DNA from 2 places in the Rhizobium sp. K33 genome. Region 2 is predicted to be linked to the other one. Evidence: predicted binding sites of a transcription regulator. Region 2 holds the regulator's gene; the other holds the start of a gene.

Region 1 (7,743 bases), 590 kb from region 2:
GATGGGGCGACCTCGGGGTCGCGGAATTTGCGTCTTGGAGTGGCGGCAAGCGGGCGCGGGGCTTCTAACCCAACGCCAAAAACCCGGACCTTCCCGCAGCTCTTCAAGCCACCGGGAGGGCCGGGCCAATAATTCGAATGATCCGGGCCGCCGAAAGATACGTCATGTCGCCGCGTTCTTTAGGGGTTTTTCGTTGCGAAAGGAAGGGGCAAGATGGAGTGCCGTGCGTGGCTTCCTACCCACTGTTTTCCGCCTCGACGACCGCACGCAGGGCGTCGTTGATGCGGTCCTGCCAGCCGGGGCCGTCCTTCTGGAAGTGTTCGAGGATCGCGCTGTCGAGCTTGATCGAGACCAGCTCCTTCACCTGCGGCGGCGCACGGCGCTCGACCACCGGGGTTGCGGGCTTTTTTGCGGGCTTGAACAGAGCCTCGGCGGCATCCTTCGGATTGGCGGGTCTGCGCGGCGTCGTGGCCATGGATTGCCTTTCGGGCTGTCTCAACTGATTTGCTGGCCGCACTAGGCGATAATGCGGTCAAGGCGTCAAGCGATGATGGCCGGGCGTTGCCAGCAGGCAGTGCTCAGCCTGAACGCCGAGCATCGGCGAAGAAATCTGCCTTGGCGAGGCGCCGGGCGATCAGGATGCCTACGAGCAGGGCCGCAACGAAGATCGCTGCCGACGCATGGCCGAGGCCGAGTGCGGGGATCGATGCACCCGGGCAGAAACCGGCAATGCCCCAGCCGATTCCGAAGACGGCGGAGCCGCCGATCAGCTTCGCGTCGATGTCGTTCGCCTTGGGCAGGCGGAAGGTCGCATCGAAGAGCGGCTTTTGCCGGCTGCGGAAAAGGAGCGCGTAGCCGGGGGCTGCCACCGCGAGCGCACCGGCCATGACAAAGGCGAGGCTCGGATCGAAGCTGCCGGCGAGGTCGAAGAAGTTGAGGACCTTGGCGGGGTTTGCCATGCCTGAGAGGACAATCCCGGTTCCGAAGAGCGCACCGATGAAGAAAACGATGAGGAAACGCATCAGATCGAGACCTCGAAGACATGACGGATGAGGAAGACGGTGCCGATCGCAAAGGCCATGAAGGTGGCGGTTGCGGCCATCGAGCGGCGCGAGAGGCGCGCCATGCCGCAGATGCCATGGCCGGAGGTGCAGCCGGAACCGAAGGTGACGCCGATGCCGGCGATCAGGCCACCGATGATCAGGGCGGCGGTGGAGACCGGTACCGAATATTCGACCTCATAGCCGCCGACCGATAGAGCGAGCGGCGCCAGGATCGCGCCGGCGAGGAAAGCGGCTTTCCAGGACCAGTCGGCGCCGAGCGGCGGCAGAATGCCGCCGATGATCGCGGTCATGCCGGCGATGCGGCCCCAGGTCAGCATCAGGAGGAGTGCCGAGAGGCCGATCAGCAGGCCTCCGGCGAAAGACATCAAGGGGGTGAATTCGGTCAAGATAGTCTCCAGCGTCGCCCGCCGGGTCACGGGCCGATCTTACATATGACCATGCATATGTGACGCTGAGCGGCTCGGCAACTCACATCGACGACGGTGGAGTGTTACCTCAGAAGGTAATCGCAGCGTCGAGCGGCCCAAGCGGCTTGACGCCCGAGAGCAGCGCCCTCGCCTCCTCCGCATCCTTGTGGATCTGGGCGACGAGCGGATCCAGCCCGTCGAACTTCCACTCATCGCGCAGGAAGCCGAAGAGCGAGACGGAGCAGGTCTCGCCGTAGAGATCGCCGGAGAAGTCGAAGACGAAGGTTTCGAGCCAGGGATTGCCATTGCTGGTGACGGTCGGGCGATAGCCGAAGCTCGCGACACCATCGCGGATGATGCCGTCGGGCCGGCGGAAGCGGACGGCATAGATGCCGGGCTTGAGCGTCGCTTCCGGCGGCAGATGCATGTTGGCTGTCGGAAAACCCAGCGTCCGGCCAAGCTGCTGGCCCTTCATGATCTCCGCCTCGACCGTATAGCGATAGCCGAGGAGACCAGCTGCCTGGGCAACATCGCCGTCTGCGATCAGGCCGCGGATGCGGCTGGATGAGATGACCTCGGCCCCTTCGTCGCGGAAGGCATCGACGAGGCTGACGCCGAAGCCGTGGCGGCTTCCGGCCTGCATGAGGTAGGCGGGGCCGCCTTCCCTTCCCTTGCCGAAATGGAAATCGAAGCCGGTCACGACCTCCTTGGCGCCGAGCCAGTCGCCCAGGATCGACTGGACGAAATCCTCGGCCGAGCGCTGGGAGAATTCCCGATCGAAGGGATATTCGATGACCGAATGGAAGCCCATGGCCTGAAGGATGCGGGCGCGCAAGGATGGCGGGGTGAGCCGGAAGACCGGCTTGTCCGGATTGAAGACGGTGCGCGGATGGGGCTCGAAGGTCAGGACCAGCGCGGGAACGCCGAGCGCTTCGGCGCGCTCCAAGGCACGGTTCAATACCGCCTGATGACCGCGATGCACCCCGTCGAAATTGCCGATGGCAACGACGCCGCCGCGCAGCGCTGCGGGCAGCGGTTCCTTCTTTTCATTGCGGTGAAAGATGGTCATCTCAGCATGCGCCTCATGCCAGCCTGTGCATCCAGTATTGCGGCGCGACCTTTTCGCGATCGAGGAAGACATGCAGCTTGCCCTCGTCGGTCAGGCCGTTTGCCGCGTAATCCGCAGCGTGGATGCCGCCGGAGATGTAGAGAAGGTCGAGGCCGGCATCGACGGCACCCTTGACGTCGGTCGGCATGCCGTCGCCGATGGCGAGCACGCGGGCCTTGTCGAAGTCGCCGCGGGCTTCCTTTGCCGCCGCCAGCGTTGCGGCGTAGATCGGTGCATGCGGCTTGCCGGCGATGCGGGTCTCGCCGCCGAGTGCTGTGTAAAATGCGGCAACAGCGCCGGCGCAGGGGATGATGCGGTGACCGCGCTCGACGACCAGATCCGGATTGGCGCAGATCAGCGGCACCTTCCGGGCGACAAAATCCGTCAGCATGTCGCGGTAGTCTTCCGGTGTCTCGACCTCGTCGTCGAAGAAGCCGGTGCAGACCACGCAGTCTGCCTCTTCCTTCGAGACCACCTCCACGTCGAGACCGTCGAAGAGCGGCAGGTCGCGTTCGGGGCCGAGCAGAAAGACCTTCTTCGGTCCGGCGGCGATCAGCGTGCGGGTGACATCGCCCGACGTGACAATGCGGTCATAGGCGCTGTCGGGAACACCGATGGCGCGCAGCTGCGGGATGACGCCGATGGCGGGTCGGGGCGAATTGGTAATCAGCACCACCGTCAGGCCCTTTTCCCGCGCGGCGGTCAGCGCTTCGCCGGCGAGCGGGAAGGCGTCAATGCCGTTGTGCAGCACGCCCCAGACATCGCAGAGAATGACGTCATAGGCGTCGGTTACGTCACCGAGGGTGGAAATGCTGCGGGTCATCATCTGTCCTGACTGCTCGAAGTGTGTCCGGTGACATGGCAAAGGACGGGCGGCAAGGCAAGGGGCAAGCGTCGTGAGGCCCGAAATTGGCAGCCGTTGCCTTTAGCGTCAGAGCAGGAAACGGGCCGCCAGCCCCAGCGCGCCTGCAGCGAGCAGCGTCTTGCCGATGCCGATATGGAAGCGGAAGATGAGGACGGCCGAGATGACGGCGATGACCAGGGCCTGCCAGTCGAGCGAGGACCAGACCGGCTGCGGAACGGAGAGCGTCAGCGGACCTAAACTGACGAGATCGACCGGCTCCACCTGGGTAAAGACGACATGCAGTGCGAACCAGACGGCGAGATTGAGGATGACGCCGACCACGGCGGCGGTGATCGCCGAAAGGGCTGCACTGAGCAGTCGGTTGCCGCGCAGCCGCTCGATATAGGGGGCACCGGCGAAGATCCAGATGAAGCTCGGAATGAAAGTGGCCCAGGCGGCGATTAAGCCACCGAGCAACCCGCCGACGAGCGGGTCGAGCGCACCGCTTTGACGGAAGCCGGCCAGGAAGCCGACATAGGAGAGCACGAGCACCAGCGGGCCGGGCGTCGTCTCGGCGAGTGCGAGACCATCGAGCATCTCGCCGGGTTTCAGCCAGGCATAGTGATCGACCGCGACCTGTGCGACATAGGCAAGCACCGCATAGGCGCCGCCGAAGGTGACGAGCGCCATCTTCGAGAAGAAGCTTTGGACTTCGGGAAGTGCCGTTTCCGGCAGCGCCCACCACAGCAGCGGCAAAGGTGCGAGCCAGACCGCGATCCAGAACAGAAGCGTGGCCACCTGACTGGCAAAGGGGGGACGCGCGCCGATCTCTTGCGAGATCTCCGCCGCCGACGTTTCCTTGCCTCGTGCGTGGAGCAAGCCCATGAGCGCAGCAGCGAGCACGACGAGCGGGAACGGCACGGAGAACAGGAAGAGCGCGAAGAAGGCTGCGGCCGCCAGTCCCCGATGAAAAGCCGTCTTCAGCGCCCGCTTTCCGATGCGGATGACCGCCTCGACGACAATCGCCAGCACGGCTGCCTTCAAGCCGAAGAAGAGGCCGGTGACGAGGCTTGTCTCCTGATAAAGCGCGTAAAGCGCAGACAGGCCGAGGATGACGGCCAGGCCCGGCAGAACGAAGAGCAGGCCGGCGACAATGCCGCCGCGCACGCCATGCAGGAGCCAGCCGATATAGGTGGCAAGTTGTTGCGCCTCGGGGCCCGGAAGCAGCATGCAGTAGTTCAAGGCATGCAGATAACGGTCTTCATCGATCCAGCGCTTTTCCTCGACGCAGATCTTGTGCATCAGCGCGATCTGCGCTGCCGGGCCGCCGAAGGAGAGGACGCCGATCCGGGCGAAGGCGGAGGTTAGCTCGGAAAATGTCGGGGATGCACGGCGGTCGGTCAGGACCTGGGTGTCGTGAATGTCGGTTTTTTTGGCCGGCATGCACCTTCCCTTTTTTCACGAGACGCTTGACTCGTTTAGAGCCTGTTCTTATCTCAGCGTCGCTGGCACTCCCTGAGGGAGAGTGCTAACAAATTCCGATGTGGTCCCGTCCGGGATCGCGAATGTCATTTGATCGAGGGATTAGACAATGGCAAGCACCAATTTCCGTCCTCTGCACGATCGCGTTGTCGTCAAGCGCGTCGAGTCCGAAGAAAAGACCAAGGGCGGCATCATCATTCCCGACACCGCCAAGGAAAAGCCGGCTGAAGGCGAAGTCATCGCCGTTGGTCCTGGCGCCCGCGACGAAAGCGGCAAGCAGGTTGCCCTCGACGTGAAGGTCGGCGACCGCGTTCTGTTCGGCAAGTGGTCCGGCACCGAGGTCAAGCTCGACGGCGTCGACCTGCTGATCATGAAGGAAGCCGACATCATGGGCATCATCGGCTGATCTCAGCCTGATCCCACCTTGCTTTTTAACCAAGTCAACAATGGGCTAGACGCCCGGGAGTTTGAACATGGCTGCTAAAGAAATCAAGTTTGGCCGCACCGCGCGCGAAAAGATGCTGCATGGCGTCGATATCCTCGCAGACGCCGTGAAGGTTACCCTCGGCCCGAAGGGTCGTAACGTCATCATCGACAAGTCCTTCGGCGCTCCGCGCATCACCAAGGACGGTGTATCGGTTGCCAAGGAAATCGAACTGGAAGACAAGTTCGAGAACATGGGCGCCCAGATGGTCCGCGAAGTTGCTTCGAAGACCAACGACATCGCCGGTGACGGCACCACGACTGCAACCGTTCTGGCCCAGGCCATCGTTCGCGAAGGTGCCAAGGCCGTTGCTGCCGGCATGAACCCGATGGACCTGAAGCGCGGTATCGACCTCGCTGTTGCAGAAGTCGTCAAGGACCTCCAGGCCAAGGCCAAGAAGATCTCCACCTCGGCTGAAGTTGCCCAGGTCGGCACGATCTCGGCAAACGGCGACACGCAGGTCGGTAACGACATCGCTGAAGCCATGCAGAAGGTTGGCAACGAAGGCGTCATCACCGTCGAAGAAGCCAAGACCGCTGAAACCGAACTCGAAGTCGTCGAAGGCATGCAGTTCGACCGCGGCTACCTCAGCCCCTACTTCGTGACGAACCCGGAAAAGATGGTCGCTGACCTCGAAGACGCGTTCATCCTGCTGCACGAGAAGAAGCTCTCGAACCTCCAGGCCATGCTGCCGGTTCTCGAAGCTGTCGTTCAGACCGGCAAGCCGCTCGTCATCATCGCTGAAGACGTCGAAGGCGAAGCCCTTGCTACGCTCGTCGTCAACAAGCTGCGTGGCGGCCTGAAGATCGCTGCCGTCAAGGCTCCGGGCTTCGGCGATCGCCGCAAGGCCATGCTGGAAGACATCGCGATCCTGACCGGTGGTACCGTGATCTCGGAAGACCTCGGCATCAAGCTCGAGTCTGTCACCCTCGACATGCTCGGCCGCGCCAAGAAGGTTTCCATCACCAAGGAAAACACCACGATCGTCGATGGTAACGGCCAGAAGTCGGACATCGAAGGCCGCGTTGCCCAGATCAAGGCGCAGATCGAAGAAACCACTTCGGACTACGACCGCGAAAAGCTCCAGGAGCGTCTGGCCAAGCTCGCCGGTGGCGTTGCCGTCATCCGCGTCGGCGGCTCGACCGAAATCGAAGTCAAGGAGCGCAAGGACCGCATCGACGACGCTCTGAACGCGACCCGCGCGGCCGTTCAGGAAGGCATCGTACCGGGCGGCGGAACCGCTCTCTTGCGTTCGTCCACGAAGATCACCGCCAAGGGCGTCAACGACGACCAGGAAGCCGGTATCAACATCGTTCGCCGCGCGCTTCAGGCTCTGGTTCGCCAGATCGCCACCAACGCTGGTGACGAAGCTTCGATCATCGTCGGCAAGATCCTCGACAAGAACGAAGAAAACTTCGGCTACAACGCCCAGACCGGCGAATTCGGCGACATGATCGCCATGGGTATCGTCGACCCGGTCAAGGTTGTCCGCACGGCTCTGCAGAACGCAGCTTCGGTTGCTTCGCTGCTCATCACCACCGAAGCCATGATCGCCGAACTTCCGAAGAAGGAAGCTGCTGGCGGCATGCCGGGCGGCATGGGCGGCATGGGCGGCATGGACATGATGTAAGACCAACAGGGTCTTATCATCTGGACCATCCGGTTCAGTCTTGTGGAAGGGCGGCCCTCGGGTCGCCCTTTTCTTTGGCGTGCTGGTGCACCCAAAGATGGCGACGGCGGATGTCCAACTGAACTGTTGACAAAAAACTTTCTAATATTTCAATATCTGTGAAGTGACATGCAAGCACTGCTCCATCACGAGCGCGCAGATGCCATATAATCGCCGTATATTATTTTATCCTAATATTTAGCTTTATTACCTTGGTCGAGTATTCTGTGCCAAATCGAGACATCTACCGTTTTCAGTCGAAATAAAACATGGTATCCAGTGCGTTAACTCCGGCGTGTCTAGCGTGTTGTTCTTCAAGCTTCTTGTGGGGGAAGCATGAACGCCTGGCGGATCGCGAGATGCACCGCCATGCAACGCGACATGGATGCACCCGGAGCAATATGCGGCGATTGACTTCGTCCAGGTCTGTCGGTCGGAAGGCTGACTGAGATGGACTGTTACGCTGTGCTTCCTCGATCAGGGGCGAGGATGCATGGTGGCGTCGGTGTGTTCACTGGCGCAAACCGGAGGAACGAAGCTCTGTTCGACGGGCATGCCGGCTCCGGCCGGAAGGGGTGGCTACGGCAGGGACTGCCGCAGGCCGGGAAGACAGTGGGCCGGTTCTGGCTATCGACTTGGGGAAAGCCTTGTTCAAAATAGCAAATGCCAATCTCGCGACCGCTTT
Region 2 (7,743 bases):
TCACGAGGAACTGCCGGAAGACTACGCCCCGACGATCGTGGCCGAGAGCACCAAGAAACTGCGGACCATGTCGGTCGCTACGGCCGTTATGGCTCTCGACATGACGGATGAACCGGTTCTTCTGTTCAGAAACCCGGGAAGTGAACAATTGAATATCGTTTATCGTCGGAATGACGGTAATATCGGGTGGATCGATTCCGCCAACATCAAAGGCTGAGGATCGGCTTGGGCGGCTGCACGAGGCGGCCGCCCGCTCGTCGATCCGAGGCATGAAGGACATTGATATGGCATTGGCAGATTTGCTGCAGCAGGATGCTGTCGTACCGGCCCTCCGGGTGAACTCCAAGAAGCAGCTGCTTCAGGAACTTGCGGCCAAAGCCTCCAAGCTCACCGACATTCCGGAACGGGAAATCTTCGACGTGATCCTGCAGCGCGAGCGTCTGGGTTCGACGGGCGTGGGCAATGGGATCGCGATCCCGCATGGCAAGCTCAATAAGATCACCAAGATCACCGGTGTCTTCGCACGCCTGGAAACACCCGTGGATTTCGAGGCCCTGGACGACCAGCCGGTCGACCTCGTTTTCCTGCTCCTCGCACCCGAAGGTGCCGGTGCAGACCATCTCAAGGCCCTGTCACGGATTGCCCGCGTGCTGCGCGACCAGGATCTGGTGGCCAAGCTCCGCGCGACCGAATCCGCTTCGGCGATCTACACCTTCCTGAACGAAGAACAGGCCTCGAACGCGGCCTGATCTGCAGCGTCAGATGAGCTCAACAAAAAAGCGCCCATCGGGCGCTTTTTTTCATGTGGCCTCTAACTTAAACCCTCAAGCCTTGGCGGCGTCCTCGGCAACGGCGTCCGCCTTCGGACCACCCTTGGCGACACCGACCATGGCCGGGCGCAGGACGCGTTCGCCGATCGCATAGCCAGCCTGGACAACCTGAACCACCGTGTTGTTGGGAACATTCGGGTTCGGGACCTCGAACATTGCCTGATGGAAATTCGGGTCGAACTTCTGGCCCTCGGCGTCGATCTTACGCACACCATGGCGTTCCAGCGTGGCAAGCATGCCGCGCTCGGTCATTTCCACACCTTCGATCAGTGCCGTCAGCGTTGCGTCGGCCGCAGCGCGCGCCTCTTCCGGCAGCGTCTCGATGGCGCGACGAAGATTGTCCGAAACGGAGAGCATGTCGCGGGCAAAGCTCGTGACGGCATAGGACTTCGCGTCCTTGATCTCGCGGTCGGTGCGGCGACGCAGATTGTCCATCTCAGCGGCGAGGCGCAGGAAGCGGTCGCGCAAGTCGGCGTTCTCGGCCTGGAGGGCTTCCACAGGGTCCAGCTGAGCCTCCGTCGCGCCCTCGTCTGCGCCCGCAGCCTGCTGTTCAGCCGCTTCGGTTGCGTGCGCCTCGTGGGCCGCCGCGTCAGGTCCGTTCTTGTTGGTTTCTTCGGTCATGACGTTCTCCGAATGGTTTTGGTGTCCGAACTCTCGGTGTCGAATTCGTGCCCGATATCAGGGTTTGGGGTGAAAAAATCAAGGGTTGGCGGGAAATCCGCCTAACGCCCGCTGCGCGACAGCCGGGCCATCAGCTGCGCGGTGTAGTCGACCATCGGCACGATCCGCGAGTAATTCAGGCGCGTCGGCCCGATGACGCCGACGGCACCGACGATGCGGTCTTCGCCGTCGCGGTAGGGTGCCACGATCAACGAGGAACCCGACAGCGAAAAGAGCTTGTTCTCGGAGCCGATGAAGATGCGCACGCCCGGGCCGCTTTCGGCAAGGTCGAGGATCTCGATCAGGCTTTCCTTGCGCTCGAGGTCATCGAAGAGCAGCCTCAGCCGATCGATATCCTCCGAGCCAGCAAGACCTTCGAGCAGGTTGGCACGGCCACGCACGATCAGGCGGGCCGGCTGCTTTTCTGCGACTTCGCCCGACCAGACGGCAAGGCCGCGCTCGACCAAATCCTGCGAGAGCGTGTCGAGTTCACTTGCGACCTGGGTCTTCAGCTTCTCGATCTGCCCGCGCAATTCGCGCAGCGTCTGGCCGGCAAGATTGGCGTTCAGAAAGTTCGCCGCTTCCGTCAGCTGCGAAGCGGTTACGCCGGCCGGTAGCTCGATGATGCGGTTTTCGACCTGATTGTGCTCGCCGACAAGGACGGCAAGGGCCTTGGTCGGCTCGAGCCGGATGAATTCGACATGCTTCAGGACGGGATCGTTCTTGGACGATATGACGAGGCCTGCGCCGCGCGACAGCCCGGAGAGCATGCGGCTTGCTTCAGTCAGCATCGCCTCCATCGGCTGATCGGCGCTGGTCGGGCGGATCTGCCGCTCGATCTCGTCGCGCTCCCCTTCCGAGAGGTCGCCCACCTGCATGAAGGCGTCGACAAAGAAGCGCAGACCCGCCTGAGTGGGCAGTCGACCGGCGCTGACATGGGGCGCATAGATGAGGCCGAGATCTTCCAGATCGCTCATGACATTGCGCACCGACGCCGGGGATAGCGACATCGGCAGCAGGCGCGACAGGTTGCGCGAGCCCAGCGGATCACCGGAATCGAGATAGGTTTCGACGATGCGGCGAAACACTTCCCGTGAGCGTTCGTCCAGCGACGCGGAAACGTCTGCGACAGTCGTCTTCAGTGATGCCATTGGCGCAGCGGACAGGATCTCAGAGGTTTCATGGCGCAAATATAATCACTGCGTGTTCGATGACCAAGGGGTATTTGAGGCTTCGGCACGCCTCCTGCGGCGTTGCGGCATGGTTTTTCTTTGCAAATGGGTGGCTCCCTCCTTAGAAGGCAACGAACAACTCAGGAGATTGCAATGCGGCCATCCGGCAGAAAAACCGACCAAATGCGCAAGGTCTCGTTCGAGCGCAATTTCTCCAAGCATGCGGAAGGCTCCTGCCTGGTGAAGTTCGGCGACACGCATGTGCTGTGCACCGCAAGCCTTGAGGACAAGACGCCGCCGTGGCTGCGCAATTCCGGCAAGGGCTGGGTGACGGCCGAATACGGCATGCTGCCGCGCGCGACCGGCGAGCGCATGCGCCGCGAAGCCTCCTCCGGCAAGCAGAGCGGCCGCACTCAGGAAATCCAGCGGCTCATCGGCCGGTCGCTGCGCGCCATCGTCGACCTCGAAGCGCTCGGCGAGCGGCAGATCTCGATCGACTGCGACGTCATCCAGGCGGATGGCGGCACGCGCACGGCGGCAATCACCGGCTCTTGGATCGCCCTGCACGACTGCCTGAAGTGGATGGAAGCGCGCAGCATGGTGAAGGTCGAGAAGGTTCTGAAGGACCATATCGCCGCGATCTCCTGCGGGATCTTTGCAAGCCAGCCGGTGATCGACCTGGATTACCTGGAAGACTCGGCCGCCGAGACCGATGCCAACTTCGTCATGACCGGCTCCGGCGGCATCGTCGAAATCCAGGGCACCGCGGAAGGCAAGCCCTTCAGCCAGGACGAGTTCCTGACGCTGCTTGGCCTTGCCCGCAACGGTATCGATGAACTGGTGGCCCTGCAGAAGCAGGCAATCGGCTGAGACTGAGGGCCGGGTCGATGGCACAGGAGATCGAAGGTGTTCTGGAGGCCGCGCTCTATGCGTCCGATCTGGATGCCGCCGAGCACTTCTACGGCACCGTCCTCGGTCTCAAGCGCATCGCCCGCCACGATGACCGGCACATCTTCTTCCGCTGCGGTCAGACCGTGGTGCTGATCTTCAACGCCGAGGAGACGGTGAAGGCTGCGTCTCCCGGTGCGCTGCCCGTGCCGCCACATGGCACCACAGGTGCGGGACACCTCTGCTTTCGCGTTTCGGGAGACAGACTGGACGAGATGGCCGCGAAGCTGACAGCCGCCGGAGTGGCGATCGAGGCCGATTTCCGCTGGCCGACCGGCGCCCGTTCCATCTACTTCCGCGACCCGGCCGGCAACAGCCTGGAATGCGCCGAACCCAAACTCTGGAATCTCTGAGGACCCCATGCGCAAGCTTGACACCCGCATGATCGTCGTGGCCAGCCACAATGCCGGCAAGATTGCCGAGATCGCCGACCTGATCGGCTCCTTCGGCTTCTCGGCCAAATCGGCCAAGGACCTTGCTTTCGTCGAGCCTGAGGAAACCGGCACGACTTTCGAAGAGAATGCCGCGATCAAGGCATTGGCCTCGGCCAAGGCGTCCGGTCTGCCGGCGCTGTCGGATGACAGCGGGCTGGTGATCGATGCGCTTGATGGTGCGCCCGGCGTCTACACGGCCAACTGGGCGGAGCGGGAAGACGGCACGCGTGATTTCCCCTGGGCGATGGAAAAGGTCGAAAAGGCGCTTGCCGAGCGGGGCGCGACGGAAGCCGCCCAGCGGACCTGCCGCTTCGTCAGCGTGCTCTGTCTCGCCTGGCCGGACGGTCACACCGAATTCTTCCGCGGCGAGGTCGAAGGCACCATTGCCTGGCCGCCGCGTGGGTCCGCCGGCTTCGGTTACGACCCGATCTTCCAGCCTGAGGGGCATGAACGCACCTTCGGCGAGATGACGGCGGACGAGAAGCATGGCTGGAAGCCGGGCGATGCGGCCGCCCTGTCGCACCGGGCACGGGCCTTCAAGCTCTTCGTCGAAACCTGCCTGGAGGCCTGAAGCGTTGACCGACCGGTCCTTCACGCTGCTGCCCGATACGGGAGAACCCGGCTTCGGCGTTTACGTGCATTGGCCCTTCTGCGCGGCCAAGTGCCCTTACTGCGACTTCAACAGCCATGTGCGGCATCAGCCGGTCGATCAGGCGCGCTTCGTTCAGGCGTTCCTTACTGAGCTGAAGGCCGTGCGGGCGTTGTCGGGGCCGAAGACGGTGACCAGCGTCTTCATGGGGGGCGGCACGCCTTCGCTGATGGATCCTTCGACGGTCGGCGCGATCCTCGACGGGATCGCCGCCAACTGGCACACGCCCGACGGCATCGAGATCACGATGGAGGCGAACCCCTCCAGCGTCGAGGCGACCCGTTTCCGCGGCTACAGGGCCGCAGGGGTTAACCGGGTGTCGCTCGGCGTGCAGGCGCTGAATGATCCGGATCTTAGATTTCTCGGACGACTGCATGACGTGGCGGATGCGCTGAAGGCGATCCGGCTGGCACGCGAGATCTTTCCGCGCATGTCCTTCGATCTCATCTATGCCCGCCCCAACCAGACGGTCGAGGCCTGGGAGAAGGAGTTGAAGGAGGCGATCTCCTATGCGGTCGATCACCTCTCGCTCTACCAGTTGACCATCGAGGAAGGCACCGCCTTTTACGGCCTGCACAAGGCCGGCAAGCTGATCGTGCCCGACGACGAGCATGCCGCAACCCTTTACGAGGCGACGCAGGAGATCACGGCGCGCGAAGGCTTGCCGGCCTATGAGGTTTCCAACCATGCCCGCCCGGGAGCCGAAAGTCGGCACAACCTCACCTATTGGCGCTACGGCGATTATGCCGGGATCGGCCCCGGCGCGCATGGACGGCTGACGCAGGGGCGGAGCAAGATCGCAACGGTGGCCGAACGTCATCCCGAGACCTGGCTTTCCGCCGTCGAGCAGAACGGCCATGGCATCATCGACCGCGAGGAGCTGGATCACGAGGCGCAGGCGGACGAATTGTTGCTGATGGGGCTTCGCCTGCGCGAGGGTGTCGACCTCTCCCGCTGGCAGCAGCTTTCCGGCCGCGATCCCGATCCGGACAAGGAGCAGTTCCTGCTGGACCAGGGCTTCATCGAGCGCCTCGGCAATTCGCGGCTGCGCTGCACGCCGCCGGGCATGCTGATCCTCGACGCCGTCGTCGCCGATCTCGCCTGCTGAGCGCCGTTATCAATCCCGAATTGCTGATGAGGTCTCGCACCGAGGCGCTCGATTGAACGCAAGAAGCCCGCCGGCGACGAACCGGCGGGCCTTCGTATTCTGCAAACAACGGCTCGCTTATTCGTTGATCAGGCGGCGCAGGAGTTCGATTTCCTGCGACAGCTTCTGGTCGGCCGAGATCAGTTCCTCGATCTTGCGAACAGCATGCAAGACCGTCGTGTGGTCACGTCCGCCGAAGCGACGGCCGATCTCCGGGAAGGAGCGCGGGGTGAGCGTCTTCGACAGATACATGGCGATCTGGCGCGGCTTGACGATGACGCGGGTGCGGCGGTTCGAGACGAGTTCCTGACGCGAGACGTTGTAATGACGGGCAACGACGCGCTGGATGTCTTCGATCCGCACGCGCTTCTGGTCACCGGCACCGACGAGGTGAGCGAGCAGCTCGTCTACACGCTCGATCGACAGGTTCGGCTCGAAGGAGCGACGGAAGAGCAACTGGTTAAAGGCGCCTTCCAGATCACGGCCGCTGCTGGTGATGTTGCGGGCGACGTGTTCGAGAATGTCTGCGGGAATGTCGAGCGAGGGGTCGTCCTTGCGGGCGACTTCCAGGCGCGACTTCATCATGTCGAGGCGCATTTCGTAGTCGGGCGCTTCCATCTCGATGGCAACGCCACCCTGGAGGCGCGAACGAACGCGCGGATCGAGCGATTCAAGCTCCCAGGGAGCGCGGTCGGCGGCGACGACGACCTGCTTGGCGCTGTCGAGCAGCATGTTCAAGAGATGGCAGAACTCGTGCTGGATCATCTTGCCCTGCAGGAACTGCATGTCGTCGATGATCAGGAGGTCGATGTTGCGCAGCGAGTCCTTGAGCGTCAGGGCATCGTTGTCGCGGATCGCGGTGGCGAAGCGCCACATGAAGTATTCGGCCGTCAGATAGACGACGCGCGGCTGGCGCGGGCTCTGGATGGCCGCATTGGCAATCGCCTGCAGAAGGTGCGTCTTGCCGAGACCCACCGAGGAATGGATGAAGAGCGGGTTGAAGCGCACGGCGCCGGCACCGGCTTCGGCAATCGTCTTGGCGGCAGCGAGGGCCACGCGGTTGGACGCGCCTTCCACGAAGCCATCAAAGGTGTAGCGGCTGTCGAGCGGCGAACCGAAGAGCGGACCGCTCTGGCTGCGCGGAGCCGTCCCGTTGGACGGGGTCTGCGGCTGCGCGATCTGGCCGATCGACTGGGGACCGGACTTGCGGGCGGCCGCGGGCTGGGCGGCTTCGCTGCCGGCCGCGCGCTCTTCCACCTGCGGACCGCGGGTGCTGCGGCTTGCGCTGCGCACCATGATCTCGACCTTGAGGATCGAGGGATCTTCGGCCTGGAAGATGGAGGTGATGAGATCGAGATAGCGGTTGTTGATCCACGACTTCAGGAAAGTGGTGGGGACCGTCAGACGGACCACGCTCTTCGATGCGGAATGGAGCTTCAGGCGCCCAAACCAGCTTTGGTAGACGTCGACCCCGACCTGAGCCTTCAGTCGCTTGCTGAAGCGGTCAAAGAGATCGTTATGCTTCATATCGGCATTCTCTCCTGCTCCGTCGGAGCACGCGGCGCCAAGCGCCGAATGTGCATTGTCCCCGTTCGCCAATGCACCGGCCGTCATAGAGTTCATCTGCATTTTGCCGCCTTCCAATTCATTCCAGGTGTCGGGCGTTTCTCTCGCCGTCCGACAGCCGCTTCATCTCACGTCGACCCCTAGAGATCGACAGTCCCCGAACACTCGTCGCGCTTCAGCCAAAAGCCCGACACAGCTTCCGTCGCCCCCTCACGCCGACGGATGTCCTTTCAAAGCGAACGGCATCCTCGTCATGCCGATCGTTCATCCCTTCAGAGCCGCTGGGCCCTTTCAAGGCACAAATCGTCATCACCCGGAAACAGCCAAGTTTCCGATG

What was found. The regulator HrcA, encoded in region 2, represses chaperone genes, less so after heat shock. The targets are predictions, from matches to a motif close to GTTAGCACTCNCNNNNNGNGAGTGCTAAC.
Positions count from the first base shown of each region.
Region 1: groES (co-chaperone GroES) is a predicted target of HrcA. The motif match lies at 4,928-4,956, and genes of this name have one in related genera.

Region 1 is NZ_CP096478.1:404,179-411,921, reverse strand. It holds gene M1E12_RS01885 (BrnA antitoxin family protein) at 236-475, opposite strand; gene M1E12_RS01880 (DUF6691 family protein) at 579-1,022, opposite strand; gene M1E12_RS01875 (YeeE/YedE family protein) at 1,022-1,450, opposite strand; gene M1E12_RS01870 (bifunctional riboflavin kinase/FAD synthetase) at 1,560-2,540, opposite strand; gene M1E12_RS01865 (TIGR01459 family HAD-type hydrolase) at 2,554-3,402, opposite strand; gene chrA (chromate efflux transporter) at 3,511-4,866, opposite strand; gene groES (co-chaperone GroES) at 5,015-5,311, shown strand; gene groL (chaperonin GroEL) at 5,379-7,019, shown strand; gene M1E12_RS01845 (hypothetical protein) at 7,706-7,743, shown strand, end outside.
Region 2 is NZ_CP096478.1:4,401,542-4,409,284, reverse strand. It holds gene hpf (ribosome hibernation-promoting factor, HPF/YfiA family) at 1-217, shown strand, start outside; gene ptsN (PTS IIA-like nitrogen regulatory protein PtsN) at 285-749, shown strand; gene grpE (nucleotide exchange factor GrpE) at 825-1,451, opposite strand; gene hrcA (heat-inducible transcriptional repressor HrcA) at 1,553-2,641, opposite strand; gene rph (ribonuclease PH) at 2,816-3,532, shown strand; gene M1E12_RS21250 (VOC family protein) at 3,550-3,963, shown strand; gene rdgB (RdgB/HAM1 family non-canonical purine NTP pyrophosphatase) at 3,971-4,615, shown strand; gene hemW (radical SAM family heme chaperone HemW) at 4,620-5,801, shown strand; gene dnaA (chromosomal replication initiator protein DnaA) at 5,919-7,469, opposite strand.